Candidatus Vesicomyosocius sp. SY067_SCS001: one gene and its partner. Each later gene encodes a partner of the first gene's protein in a complex. Links are inferred from orthologs where the notes say so. Each region holds a gene or a part of one and is shown in the gene's direction. Other genes may lie near its edges.

Evidence for each region.
Region 2: the proteins of mrdA (region 1) and rodA are in contact, whole or in part, in a crystal structure (PDB 6PL5), measured with the Thermus thermophilus proteins. The link is inferred for Candidatus Vesicomyosocius sp. SY067_SCS001 from one-to-one orthologs. Residues at the interface, in WP_223903432.1 of Thermus thermophilus: Arg4, Ile5, His6, Leu8, Ala9, Phe12, Ala15, Leu16, Leu19, Gly20, Arg22, Ala23, Trp24, Leu26, Gln27, Val28, Tyr31, Tyr34, Leu36, Leu43, Thr45, Asp47, Lys156, Gln157, Gly158, Ser160, Val184, Leu201, Glu202; in WP_223903423.1 of Thermus thermophilus: Phe161, Val165, Phe168, Val169, Leu172, Pro198, Tyr199, Glu202, Tyr211, Arg212, Asp213, Gln220, Val221, Gln223, Ser224, Ile226, Ala227, Ile228, Gly229, Ser230, Gly266, Phe267, Val270, Leu274, Tyr277, Gly278, Leu281, Phe285, Leu289, Arg297.

Annotation. Positions count from the first base shown.
Region 1 is NZ_CP054877.1:760,708-767,915, forward strand. The notes cover bases 2,915-5,903. They hold mrdA (penicillin-binding protein 2), read left to right. Parts: upstream 2,915-3,478; coding sequence 3,479-5,329; downstream 5,330-5,903. Other genes in these bases: mreC (rod shape-determining protein MreC), read left to right, coding at 2,915-3,018; mreD (rod shape-determining protein MreD), read left to right, coding at 3,021-3,491; tgt (tRNA guanosine(34) transglycosylase Tgt), read right to left, coding at 5,641-5,903. Outside these bases: HUW60_RS03635 (fumarate hydratase), read right to left, coding at 1-1,028; HUW60_RS03640 (rod shape-determining protein), read left to right, coding at 1,108-2,187; more of mreC, read left to right, coding at 2,224-2,914; more of tgt, read right to left, coding at 5,904-6,753; HUW60_RS03665 (ABCB family ABC transporter ATP-binding protein/permease), read right to left, coding at 6,743-7,208. UniProt on the Escherichia coli protein: Catalyzes cross-linking of the peptidoglycan cell wall. Responsible for the determination of the rod shape of the cell. Is probably required for lateral peptidoglycan synthesis and maintenance of the correct diameter during lateral and centripetal growth.
Region 2 is NZ_CP054877.1:451,542-458,588, reverse strand. What follows is about bases 2,141-4,968. They hold rodA (rod shape-determining protein RodA), read left to right. Parts: upstream 2,141-2,924; coding sequence 2,925-4,013; downstream 4,014-4,968. Other genes in these bases: HUW60_RS02180 (D-alanyl-D-alanine carboxypeptidase family protein), read left to right, coding at 4,461-4,968; HUW60_RS02190 (Mth938-like domain-containing protein), read left to right, coding at 2,515-2,877; HUW60_RS02195 (tetratricopeptide repeat protein), read right to left, coding at 2,141-2,432. In the rest of the region: glnD ([protein-PII] uridylyltransferase), read right to left, coding at 1-582; gltX (glutamate--tRNA ligase), read right to left, coding at 598-1,962; more of HUW60_RS02195, read right to left, coding at 1,986-2,140; more of HUW60_RS02180, read left to right, coding at 4,969-5,588; dat (D-amino-acid transaminase), read left to right, coding at 5,588-6,421. UniProt on the Escherichia coli protein: Peptidoglycan polymerase that is essential for cell wall elongation. Also required for the maintenance of the rod cell shape. Functions probably in conjunction with the penicillin-binding protein 2 (mrdA).

The DNA of each region.
Region 1 (7,208 bases):
CTCCCAGTAATGATTAAACCTGATAATAATAATGTATCTCCAATATGCCATAGAGCCATCTTTTCACGAGTTAGATTACTTAGATCAATTTTTTTATATTGAGTATAGTCCATCTCTAATTGAGGATAACTATCCATATCTACCTGAGGAAGTTGCGCCACCCCTGAACCATCAAGTGAGAAATGTAAATGACGTGTTGCCGCACAATTAGGAATTATTGCCACCGCTTGAGAAGAAGCATGAGTTGGGTAGTCTTTAATTTTAACATCTAACACTGTTGTTAAACCACCTAAACCTTGTGCACCAATGCCTAAATGGTTAATCTTATCGAATAATTCAAGACGTAATTTTTCAAGATTACTTGGATTAGATTTCTGAGCAATGTCTTTGATATCAATCGGTTCCATCAAACTCTGTTTCGCCATTAACATTGCTTTTTCAGCTGTACCACCAACACCAATACCAATAATACCTGGCGGGCACCAACCAGCGCCCATAGTTGGTATAGCTTTTAAAACCCAATCAACAAGATCAATATCTGGTTCAAGCATGCTAAACTTCGCCTTATTTTCAGAACCACCACCTTTAGCCGCAACAATAAAATTAAGTTGTTCGCCTTTAACAACTTTCATGTGAATAACTGCTGGCGTATTATCTTTAGTGTTAACTCTAGTAAATAATGGATCTTTTACAATAGAAGCTCTAAGGGGATTATTTACATAAGTAAATGCCTGTCTAACTCCTTCATTAATCATATCTTCTAATGATAAATTAGCTATCCAAGTAACTTCCATACCCACCTCAACAAACACATTGACAATGCCAGTATCTTGACATATTGGACGCTTACCAAAGACTGCCATTTTTGAGTTAATAAGAATTTGTGTAATAGCATTTTTTGCGGCTTTGTTAGTTTCTTTTTCATAAGCATTTGTCATCGCTTGAATAAAATCAGGACTATGATAATAAGAGATATATTGCAAAGCATTAAAAATGCTTTCTATAACATGTTTTTGTTGAATTTTCATATTTATAAGGTATTAATTATTACTGATTATTTATAGTATTATATCTCTTTATTTTACAAATATTTAATTGGAAATTTTTATGTTTAATTTTTTAAAAGGGCAAAGTCTTGATTTTTTAAAAGGGCAAAGTCTTGATTTTTTAAAAGGACAAAGTCTTTCTATAGACTTAGGTACAGCTAATACATTAATTTGTATGGATGGTGCTGTAGTACTAAATGAACCATCAGTAGTTGCTATTCATAATGACAGAAGATCACTAGAATCAACTGTTATTGCTGTAGGTCAAGATGCTAAAAATATGCTAGGCAGAACACCCGGTTCTATTGAAGCTATCAGACCTATGAAAGATGGCGTCATTGCTGATTTTAAAATTACTGAAAAAATGTTGCAGCATTTTATTCGTAAGGTTTTACGCTCTGGCTTTTTTTCACCAAGCCCTAAAGTACTTATTTGTGTACCTTGCGGTGCAACTCAAGTTGAGCGTCGCGCTATTAAAGAAAGTGCTGTTGGTGCAGGTGCGCGTGATGTTTATTTAATTGAAGAACCAATGGCAGCAGCGCTTGGTGCAGGTATGGCAATTGAAGAAGCTTCAGGAGCTATGGTTATTGATATTGGCGGAGGCACAACTGAGATTGCAATTATGTCACTTAATGGTATTGTATATTCTGATTCATTACGTATAGGTGGCGATGTATTTGATGATACAATTGTCAAATTTATACGTCGTGAACACGGCATTATTATCGGATACTCAACTGCTGAAAAGATTAAAGAAGAGGTGGGATCAGCGTTCAAATCAAGCGCTGTTAAAGAAATGCAATTTAGAGGACGTGATGTTGCTAAAGGAATTCCAGTGAGCTTCAATATAACTAATACTGAAATTTTACAAACATTAAAAGAACCACTTAAGATAATTATCAGTTCTATTAAAACTGCATTAGAAAAAACCCCTCCAGAGTTAAGTTCTGACATTGCCGAAAATGGCTTAGTCCTCACAGGTGGGGGCGCACTCTTAGATGGTATTAATAAGCTTATTAGTCAAGAAACTAATCTGCCAGTACGTATTGCTGACGATCCGCTTACTTGTGTTGCTCGCGGTGGTGGAGTTGCACTTAATATGATCTCTAAACATAATATAGGGTTTTTAGCTGCTGAATAGTTAAATATTGATTAATTATTTATAGGGCTTTCCAATATGAAGTTTCTTGAACTTTTTATCCCTGTCATTATCTCTATAATACTTATACTATCTGATTATAAATTTTCTTATCTTAACCATCTAAGACAATCAATTGAAACCTTAATATCACCCATCTATATGGTAGTGAACTTACCTTCACAGATATATACCTGGATTGATAATCAAGGTACTAGCAAAGATCAATTAACCATAAATAATAATAATTTACATCGTGAACTATTAAAACTTAAAGCTAGATTACAAACCTACAATGCCTTAGTACTTGAAAATAAAAAACTCCAAGCACTATTAGATTCAAGTTATACCGTAAAACAACAAAAATTTACTTTAGCCCGAATAAGTGAACTTAGCCAATCTAGACTTAAAAAACAAATTATTATTAACAAAGGTAGTAGTAGTGGCATTAAAATTGGACAAATAGCTTTAAGTTCTAAAGGTATTATTGGGCAAATATCGAGAACAACACCACTATATTCAACTATATTAATGGCTAATGATCCAACACAACACGTTCCTGTTAAAAATGGACGTAGTGGTGTTCGGGGTATTAGCAAAGGTATAGCTGAGAATAATCATCTATTAAATGTTGAATTTATAGAGCCTAATTTAGACGTTAAAGTAGGTGATGTATTTTTAAGTAGTTCTATCGGATCAAAATTTCCAGATGGATACCCAGTAGGAACAGTAATTAGCGTAGAAAAAAACCAAAACGAACCATTCTTACATATCCAATTAAAATCTGCTCAAATACCAGAACAATTAGAATTTGTCATTATTGTAACAGACTAACCATGAATTCACAACGTCGTCCCTATATATTTCTAATAAAGATTACTTTTTTTGCATTAATTTTAAGTGTAATACCTCTAAACAATCTGTTATTAGGCGCATCTGCATTTTGGTTATTACTTCTTTATATTTACTGGATAGTATATTTTTCAACCAAAGTAAAATTTTTTATTGCGCTTATTCTTGGCATACTTGTTGATATTCTACATGGTGATATTTTGGGACAAAATGCCTTAGCGCTTATTTTTAGTAGTCTATTTATTAGCAATATAAAGCAATCATTTTTTTTATCTAACCTAAGTACTCAACAAGTTTATGTATTTATATCTAGCAGTATTTATTTGGCATTTTTCTTACTAATCTTTGTATTAACACAAGGTTTTATCATTAACTATTACTTATTTTTAGCGCCATTTACTAGTGCATTCATTTGGCCAATAGTTCAGTTCTTACTATCAAAATGCAAAGCATAAATAATCCTCAATTTGAAAATAAAATACTCTTTTATAGACTTAGACTAGCACTTATTTTTATTTTTTTACTCACTGCTTTATTAATAATTAGAATTTACAATTTACAAATAGTAAACTATCAATATTACTTAAAAAAAGCTTTAAACAATCAAATACATACTCTACCAATAACACCTAGTAGAGGAAAAATATTTGATCGTAATGGTAATGTTTTAGCTACTAACAAACTAGCATTTAAACTGACCTTAACACAAGAAAAAACTAAAAACATTACAAAAACACTACAACAGCTAAAACAGTATGGATTTATCAATAATAAGGATATTAAAATATTTAATCAAAAAATAAAACATTATCAAAAATTTCATAGTATTCCAATTAAATATAACCTTAATGAGATCCAAGTTGCAAAATTCTTAATTAGCAATATTTTTATTGGTGTAGATATAGAACCTTATTTCCATCGAATCTATCCCAACCAAAATTCTAGCGTTCATGTTATTGGTTATGTTTCTAGAATGTCTAAAAAAGATAAACTTATTTATGATAAGAAAAACTATTTAGGCACTTTATTTGTAGGTAAAACTGGCATTGAAAAACAATACGAAACACTATTACATGGTACTAACGGCTTACAACAAATCGAACGAAATGTAAATGGTAGGGTTATTCACATCAAAATCATTAAGCCTGCTATTACTGGTAAGAATTTATATCTAAGCATAGACTTAGACATGCAAAAAAAAGCAGAAGCACTCCTTAAAGGAAAACGAGGCTCAATTGTGGTTATAGATGTCAAAAATGGCGAAATATTAACACTCGTTAGTACACCTATTTATAATCCAAACTGGTTTGTAAATGGTATATCACACACCAACTACAACCAATTACAAACATCAAAAAATATCCCTCAACTTAACCGTGCAATTCAAGGGTTATACCCTCCAGGATCTACAATTAAACCTATGGTGGCTTTAGCAGGCTTAGAAGAGGGAGTTATTACTAATATAAGTAGCACTTTTTGCCCAGGATATTACAAATTACCAAATGTTAAACGCAAATTTAACGATTGGAAAAAAACAGGACATGGACATGTCAATGTCAAAGAATCAATAACACAATCATGCGATGTATTTTTTTATGACTTAGCAAATAAACTAGGTATTGACAAATTACATAATAATTTAGACTTATTTAATTTTGGCCGAAAGACAAATATTGATATTCCTGGAGAAAATTCCGGAATACTACCATCTAAAACTTGGAAGAAAATTAATAAACATAAACCTTGGTATCGTGGAGAGACCTTGATTACAGGTATTGGTCAAGGATTTATAGCTGTTACTCCTTTACAGCTTGCAGTTGCCACTACAGCAATTGCCAACAAAGGTATTCTATTTAAACCAACCTTGCTTAAAAATACGCAAACATCTGATGATATCATCATCGAATCTAAAAAAGATAGTCATATACAAATTCCAATTAAAAATATTCAAAATTGGGAAGATGTAATTGACGGAATGAAACAAGCTATTTATGCACCTAAAGGTACTGCTAGAAAGCTCAATAAAGGTTTAACCTATACATTAGCTGGAAAAACTGGAACCGCACAAGTATTTAGTCTTGACAATACTATAGAACAGTATATTGAAGAAAAACTTGATGAAAGATTAAGAGATCATGCACTATTTACTGGCTTTGCCCCCATTGAAAATCCAGAAATAGCTATCGCTATTATTGTTGAAAATGCAGGTAATGGTAGCTCAAAAGCAGCACCAATTGCACGTCAAGTACTTGATGTATATTTTGATAAACAATTAAACAATACTTTGCCTTAATAAATTTCAGTCAATTGGGACTATTAAAATCGGTAAACACGCTTTAAATTAATATAATCATGGATGGTTAATTAATTATACAAAATAATTATTTTAGCCTTAGATCAGTCCCATTATAAGATTACTATAAAAATTTAATATTGCTTACTCTATCTCTAAACTATGTATTTTAACTAAATCTAGCCATCAATACTTAACAAGTATTTATATTTTCTTTCTCTAATAAAACTCCAAACCTACTGAAAACTCTTATTTGATGAACATCAAAGTATAGCCTTCAAAATGATCACTAAAAAATAATAAATTATTACTCATAGGTATCCATATCCTTGTTGTTGGTAAAATTCTTTCTTAAAAATTGAAAATTTATTAATTTCAATAGCTCTACGCATTTGTAACATTAGGTATTGGTAATAATAAAGATTGTGAATAGTATTAAGTCTTGCACCTAAGATTTCATTTTTTCTTTGCAAGTGATGCAAATAAGACTTAGAATAATTTTGACAAGTATAACAATGACAACACTCGTCTAATACTGAAGTATCAAGTCTATACCGTGCATTACGAATTTTAACAATACCAATTGAGGTAAACAAATAACCATTACGAGCATTACGTGTTGGCATAACACAATCAAACATATCAATACCACGTTCAACTGCTTCTACCAAGTCTTTCGGTGTACCAACACCCATCAAATATCTTAACTTATCACTAGGCAATTGACTTGGAAGATAATCCAATACCTTTATCATCTCTTCTTTAGACTCACCCACACTCAATCCCCCAATTGCAAATCCATTAAAACCTATTTCAACCAAAGTAGCTGCCGATTGCATACGAAAATCCTCATGCATGCCACCTTGAACAATGCCAAATAAGGCATTTTTATTATTTAAACGATCATGCTCATTTTTTGATCGTTGTGCCCATCGCAAAGACAATTGCATAGACTCATAAACTGTTTTTTTATCAGCTGGATAGGGCGTACACTCATCAAAAATCATAACAATATCTGAACCTAACTTCTTCTGTATTTGTATTGACTCTTCTGGCCCTATAAAAATTTTAGCACCATCTTTAGGTGAACGAAAATCTACACCTTTTTCACTAATTTTTCTTGTTTCTCCTAAACTAAATACCTGAAAACCTCCAGAATCTGTTAATATTGGACCTTTCCAATGCATAAAATCATGTAAATTTCCATGTGCTTGAATAACATCCGTACCAGGTGTAATCGCTAAATGAAAACTGTTTCCTAAAATCATTTGCGCACCTAAGCTGCTCAATTCTTCTGGCGTCATGGCTTTAACTGAACCATAAGTTCCAACTGGCATAAATGCTGGTGTTTCAACCTCGCCTCTATCAAAAATTATTTTGCCACGGCGTGCTAAATAATTTATATTTTTTAATTCAAATTTCATCACTTTTCTCATTAACTTGTAACTGCCATAATTTAGCATATTCACCATTAGACTCTAATAACTTAGCATGTGTTCCACATTCTTGTACTTTCCCATCTCCAAGTACAATAATTTTATTACTATCAATAATAGTAGATAGTCGATGTGCAATTACTAAAATAGTATGTTTGCTAGATAATCTCTTTAATGCTTTTTGAACCATCTTCTCTGAATAAGAATCTAATGCCGATGTTGCTTCATCAAAAATTAAAATAGGCGGATTCTTTAGAAGTACTCTAGCAATCGCTAAACGTTGTTTTTCACCACCAGAAAGTTTCAAACCACGTTCACCAACTAACGTATCATAGCCTTCAGGAAGCTTATTAATAAAGGCGTCAATAAAACTAAGTTTAGCTACTTTTTCCACTTCATGTTGGTTTGTATCTTGTTTTCCATAAGCAATATTGTAATAAATA
Region 2 (7,047 bases), 310 kb from region 1 along the record:
AAGACCTCCAGAGCTTTGTTTAATATTAGGTTCTAAATTGTAAGCAGTATTAGATGGGTTTTGATGACGATTATACTGTTCTTTTTTCTTTCCAACTAAAAATGATTGACTTGACCAAACACTAGATTTAATCACAGCTTTCATCTTATAAAACAAAGACACTTTACCTAGAATAACTCTAGATTCTAATAAATTAGTCACCACACTAAGATCATCAATCACGCTAATACAATCTTTCAAATCTCGAGTTGCATGCCCTACTTCCAGATTTACATCCCATAAAAATGTCAAAAAACTAGCAATATCCTGTTGATAAGTATTATGAGAATCATCAGGAATTAAGATTAATAAATCTATATCTGAGTATGGATGCAATTCTTTCCTACCATAACCTCCAACTGCCACTAAACACAACTGATAAGAAAGATTAAAACTTTGCCAAATATCCTTTAGTAATTGATCAATTCCATCACTTCTATATAAAACAAGTGCTTGAGCTGTCTCTGGACTATTTAAAAAATCTTCCTTGACTGAATCCTGTAATGATTGATATTGTCCTCTAAATAGTGATAAATCTACCATACTTATAAGTATTTATTAGAAATCAATCGCCATCTTTAAACGTAATAACGCTTTATTCTTACCAACCAATTCGGCTACAATATCAATACTGCCTGCATTGCCATCACCACTTAGCGCAAGCCTAAAAGGCTGTCCTACTCTTCCAAAGTCGATATTGAGCTCAAAGCATACTTGTTTAACAACTTGTTTAATATTATTAGCTTTCCAGGTGTTTAGCATTTCTAATTCTACAAGTAAGTGCTTAAGTGGTGCTTTATCTTTAAATAATTTTTTAGCAAGTTTTTCATCAAAATTGTCAAAATCTTGATAAAACATTTTTAACTCACCTGCCATATTAACCAAAGTTTTACATCTATTTTGCAAGTATCGAATTACTATTTCAATATTAGGTATATCTTTAATTGTAATTTCTTGATTTTGTAAATGCCAAGTCAGGTTACTAAGTAAATTCTTAACACTAGAACTTTTAATGGTTTCTTTATTGAACCACAAAAGCTTATCTTGATTAAAATTTGCAGACGCTTTATTGATATTTTTTAATTCAAATAGCTGAATAATTTCATTTATAGAAAATATTTCTTGATTACCATACGACCAGCCCAAACGGGATAAATAATTAAGCAAGGCTTCAGGCAGAAATCCTGCATCTCGGTATGCCATAACACTCACAGCACCATGTCGTTTTGAAAGACGTATACCATCATTACCTAGAATCATAGGTAAGTGTGCAAATTCTGGTAGATGCCAACCTAATGCTTGATAAAGGTTAATTTGCTTAGGTGTATTGTTAATATGATCATCACCGCGAATAATGATATTAATTTTCATATCATGATCATCAATTACCGCAGTAAGATTGTAAGTTGGTGTGTTATCGCTACGAGCAATAACTAAATCATCTAATTCTTGATTATTAATTGAAATTTTTCCTTTGACTACATCATTAAAAACCACTATTCCTTCTTTTGGATTATTAAAACGTACAACACCAGTATGTAGATTTTTATCACGACAACAACCGTCATACTTAGCCTTTTTACCTTGTTTTGTTAACTCTTCACGCAATATTTGTAAACGATTCTTAGAACATTCACAATAATAAGCTTTTTTTTCATCTAATAGATACTGAATAATTTGTTTATACCTATCAAAACGATCCGTTTGGTACAAAGGACCTTCATCATAATTAAGCCCAAGCCAATCAATGCCTTGTAAAATAGCATCAGTTGATGCTTGAGTTGAACGTTCTAAATCTGTATTTTCAATACGTAATACAAATTTACCATGTTGTTTTTTAGCCCAAATCCAAGCGAAGAATGCAGTTCTAGCACCCCCAATATGTAAATAGCCTGTTGGGGATGGAGCAAATCTTGATTTCATCATTATTTTTTAATGTTATGGGCTTACTCTACTCTATCGGCTTTGTCGAACCAATATTGTGCTTTTTCTAAATCTTGTTTAACTTCTTTACCATCTTCGAATAGCATACCTAATGTGTACATTGGACCAGAAATACCAAATTTAGCACCTTTTTTAAACCACTTAATAGACTGTACAATATCTTTTTCTACGCCCTCTCCAGTCATATATGCTACCCCTAGCATATGATGAGCAAATGCATGTCCTTTTCCTGCTGCTTGTAAAAAATTTTCAAACCCTAAAGACTGGTTTTTGACCATGCCTAAACCGTTCATTTGCATCATACCAACACGCCATAAAGCCTCAGCATTACCTTTTATAGCTAGTGGAGCTAATAATTGATATGCCATGGTAAAATTCTTAGTATCAAAAGCAGTGACACCACTGAATAAATCTGCATTATATATATCTGTATTACTTGAATCTGACATCTATTTCTCTAATAATAAAAAAGAGAATTAATTTTACACTGTTATAATGTGCTTTTATTCATCAAATAGTCACTGTAACACCATGGAATTTAACCAACAAGAGACAGATTATAACAGTATTGTTTCCATCGAAGAATACCATGTTAAATTAACACATATACAACTTAAAATACCTTGTTTTATTTCTTGTAGTTACTATTGTGAAATTAATATCAATCATCTTAATGATATTAATAAAATTTCGTTATTCCCTCTATCCAATCAAGATAATATTAATTTATTAATTATTGGTTCAGGCTCAACACATAAATTTTTACATCCAAAACAACAGATAGCTATTCGTCAAATGGGTATTAGCACTGAAATTATGAATAATAAATCAGCTTGTCGAAGCTTTAATTTACTACTATCTGACGCTAGATCAGTTGGTTTATTATTATTATAAAATTATTAAATGTTGCACAAATACGTCATTATTGGCATTATTTTAAGATGGATACTCCTTTATTTTTATTGATTATCACACTTAGTGGGTTTGGACTTATTGTGCTTTATTCAGCTTCAGAAGGCTCTATGCAAACTATGTATAAGCAAGCCTTACACTTTGCATTGGCAATTTGTGCAATGTTAATTATTGCTCAAATACCACCTTATCAACTTAAACGTTTCTCTCCTTATTTAATGTTACTTGGCATATTTTTGCTAATTTTTGTCTTAATTTTTGGTTCAAATAGTGGTGGCGCTCAACGCTGGCTTAATTTGGGTTTTATACGCTTCCAGCCTTCTGAAATTATGAAAGTTATCGTCCCTATTGCTATAGCTTCAATTTTAAGTGAGAAAACATTTTTACCAAAATTACTACCCATTTTTCTATCCATTGTTGCCATTATTTCAACTGTGATACTTATAGCTAAACAACCAGATCTAGGTACTTCACTATTAATTGCTGCATCTGGTTTTTATGTATTGTTTTTTTCTGGTGTTCGCATTCAAATTATTAAAAACAATTGGCTAAATTTTACTTTAATTTCATCAATCACTATTTCATGCGTCTATGTTGTATGGGACTACCTATTAATAGGTTATCAAAAAAAACGTATTATGACCTTATTTGACCCAAGTTCTGACCCTTTAGGTTCTGGCTATCATATCTTGCAATCAAAAATTGCAATTGGCTCTGGTGGTTTAATTGGTAAAGGCTTAGGACAAGGCTCTCAATCTCATCTTAATTTTTTACCTGAGCATACAACTGACTTTATCTTTGCTGTTATTGCTGAAGAACTGGGGTTTATAGGAATTATATTCTTATTTACCTTGTATGGATTGATTATTTACCGATTACTGATAATTTCTTTTCAATCAGAGGATAATTTTTCAAGATTATTAGGCTTGAGTTTAACTTTTGTCTTTTTTACTTATATTTTTGTTAATGTTGGCATGGTATCTGGACTACTACCTGTAGTAGGTGTACCATTACCATTGATTAGTTATGGCGGATCATCAATCATTACTTTAATGTCTAGCTTTGGCATTATCATGGCAATTCGTAAACATAAAACACCAAGTTACCTACAAAAATAATGTACATATTCTTGCTTATTTGCTTTTTTAACTTAATTTTTACCAACAACTAATTTTCAAGTAACCTGTTATCTTATTAAAAATAATAGTAAAAAATCGTGTCTTTGGATAGATGTAAAGGTTTGTTTATTATTAATGAACACATTAATAATAAACATTGATTATTTTGTGAAAATAACTTAGTAACACTTAGAAGGTGCTGAAAACATAAAAAATATCCAATATTGGCGAAATAAGTATTTAAATATTCATTAAGATATTAAAAATAAAACTAAATTGGAATTCATTAGCCTACCAAAAATAGTTAATCAATAAAACTTTGCTTACTTTTTATAATTTTTAAGTACTGACATATTATAATCACGATAATAGATATGCTATGGTATCTTATCAACTATAAAGCAAAGTTAAAACAAGTATTTAATTAACTAAACAACTAATTATTTTATGCAAAACCAATTATTTATCAAATCCTTAACTATTCTTATATACTTATTTACCTTAAATACCCAAGCAGCAATTTTCATTACCCCTAAAGCTCCAGAAATATCTGCTGTTGCTTATAGTATTGTTGATTACAATTCTGGTAAAGTCATTGCTAACAACAAACAAAACTACAAACGAGCACCAGCAAGTCTAACTAAACTAATGACAGCGTATGTCATTTTTCAACTCATTAACAATGATCGTATAAACTTAGAAGATGAAGTACGTATCAGTAAAAAAGCATGGAAAACAGGTGGTTCAAAAAGTTTTGTAGAAGTAGGAAAAACTATAAAGCTTAAAACTTTGCTTAAAGGCATGATTATTCAATCCGGCAATGACTCTGCTGTTGCTTTAGCTGAACATATTGCAGGAGATGAAAGTACATTTACTACTTATATGAATGAATATGCACGCAAACTTGGTATGAATAATTCTCAGTTTAAAAACGCTTCTGGTTTACCAGATAATAATCAATACACTACTGCTGCCGATATAGTATTACTAGCAACAGCAATAATTAGAGACTTTCCTCAATTTTACCCATGGTATTCAGAAAAAGAATTTACTTACCATGGTATTAAACAATACAACCGTAATAAATTACTATGGAATGATCATACAGTAGATGGACTTAAAACTGGATTTACTAAAAAAGCAGGATACAATCTAGTAGCCAGTGCCGAACGTCTTGGTATGCGCTTGATTTCTGTTGTTCTAGGATCTAATAGTGTCAACGACAGAACTTCACAAACACAAAAAATTCTTGATTACGGCTTTCGTTTTTTTGAAACTAAAACCATTAGAAAAATAAAAAAAGAATTGCCTATAGCTAGCTCAACTAAAAACATGTTAAAGGTTGGTACATCAAAAACAATTAGTTTTACTCTAGCACGTGGTCAGTTCAAATTTTCAGACCAAGTTATCCAACTTGATACAGCCTTATCAGCACCTATTAATAAAGGTGATATTGTTGGAAAACTTCTCATTCAGTTTAAAGGCAAAACCATAGCTAGTATTCCACTTGTTGCGCTTGAAAATGCACAACAAGCAAATTTTTTTTCACGTATGCTTGAGGCTATTGGATTTTAGTGGTATTTTTAAACGGAGAATTTATTAAAAAAAATCAAGCACACATTTCTGTGATGGATAGAGGTTTTTTGTTTGGTGATGGCGTGTATGAAGTAATTCCTATTTATAATGGCAAAATATTCCGTCTTGATGAACATTTATTACGTTTACAAACAAGTCTTGATTCGATCAAAATAAAAAATCCATATAGTTCAAAAAAGTGGGGCAGTATTCTCAATAAACTTCTAAAATTTTACAACAATCAAGAACAATCAATTTATTTACAAATAAGTCGGGGTATAAGTAACAAACGCCAGCATAGTTTTAGTAATTTGACACCAACTGTCTATATCGAAACTAACATTTTGCTAACTAAAACCAAGAAAACACTTAGAACAGGATTTTCAGCCATCACACAACCAGATATTCGTTGGAGTCGATGTGACATTAAATCCACCTCTCTTTTAGCTAATGTTATGTATTCACAACAAGCAAAAGAAAAAAATGTTGAAGAGATTATTCTTTATCAAGGCACTCAAGTGACTGAAGGTGCAACTTCTAATGTTTTTATGATAAAAAATAACACCCTATATACCCACCCAACTAATACTCACATTCTATCTGGTATTACTCGTGATTTGGTTTTAGAAAGTGCAAAGGCATATCATATCTCTATTCAAGAAACCTCGTTCTCAATTAATGAACTAAACACTGCAGATGAGTTGTGGATCTCCAGCTCTACACGCGAAATTATGCCCATAACCAAAGTTGATAATAAGTTAATTAATAATGGTCATATTGGTAGCGTTTGGAGCCGTGTCTATGATTACTACCAAAATCTAAAGAATACATGACGAATACCTAAATATGTTATATATTTAGCTTTGTAAATTTTTTTGATTATCAAGATTTTTAACTCACACGCGTAAATAATGATGCTAGTTTTCATCGTTATTTTAGAGTTCAATATCAATTAGGATTTAATTTAATAACTTTTCTGTATGTTTTAAATGAAAATTTAAATCTTAATCTATACAAAATTACCATTTAATGAAATTATCAAAATACAAGCTATTCACATTCAAAATCTAACATTTAACAAATACAACAAACAACTACTCAATTTTTTAATTAATTTAAACTAATGAGATTGCAAACTTCAACTAAAAATTATGTATGTATTCTTAAACTCCTGTCAATTAAAAACAACAATAACCAATATTTAAATGATGCACAATTGGTTAAAAATACGTAGAATAAACAGCAAATAAATACCTAGTTAACTCTTGCAAACAAAAACCTATACTTTTCTGGCATTGCTGTTTACCAATCTACACTGTTTAAACCTTATTTATTTAAAAAAATAGCACTCTCAAAAGTACTAAAAACAACCATTGCTAAATCAAATTAGTGCTGGATATTACACAGTATATTAGTAAGATACAGAAACTCAAGAACGTTTAGAATTAGCTAATAATAA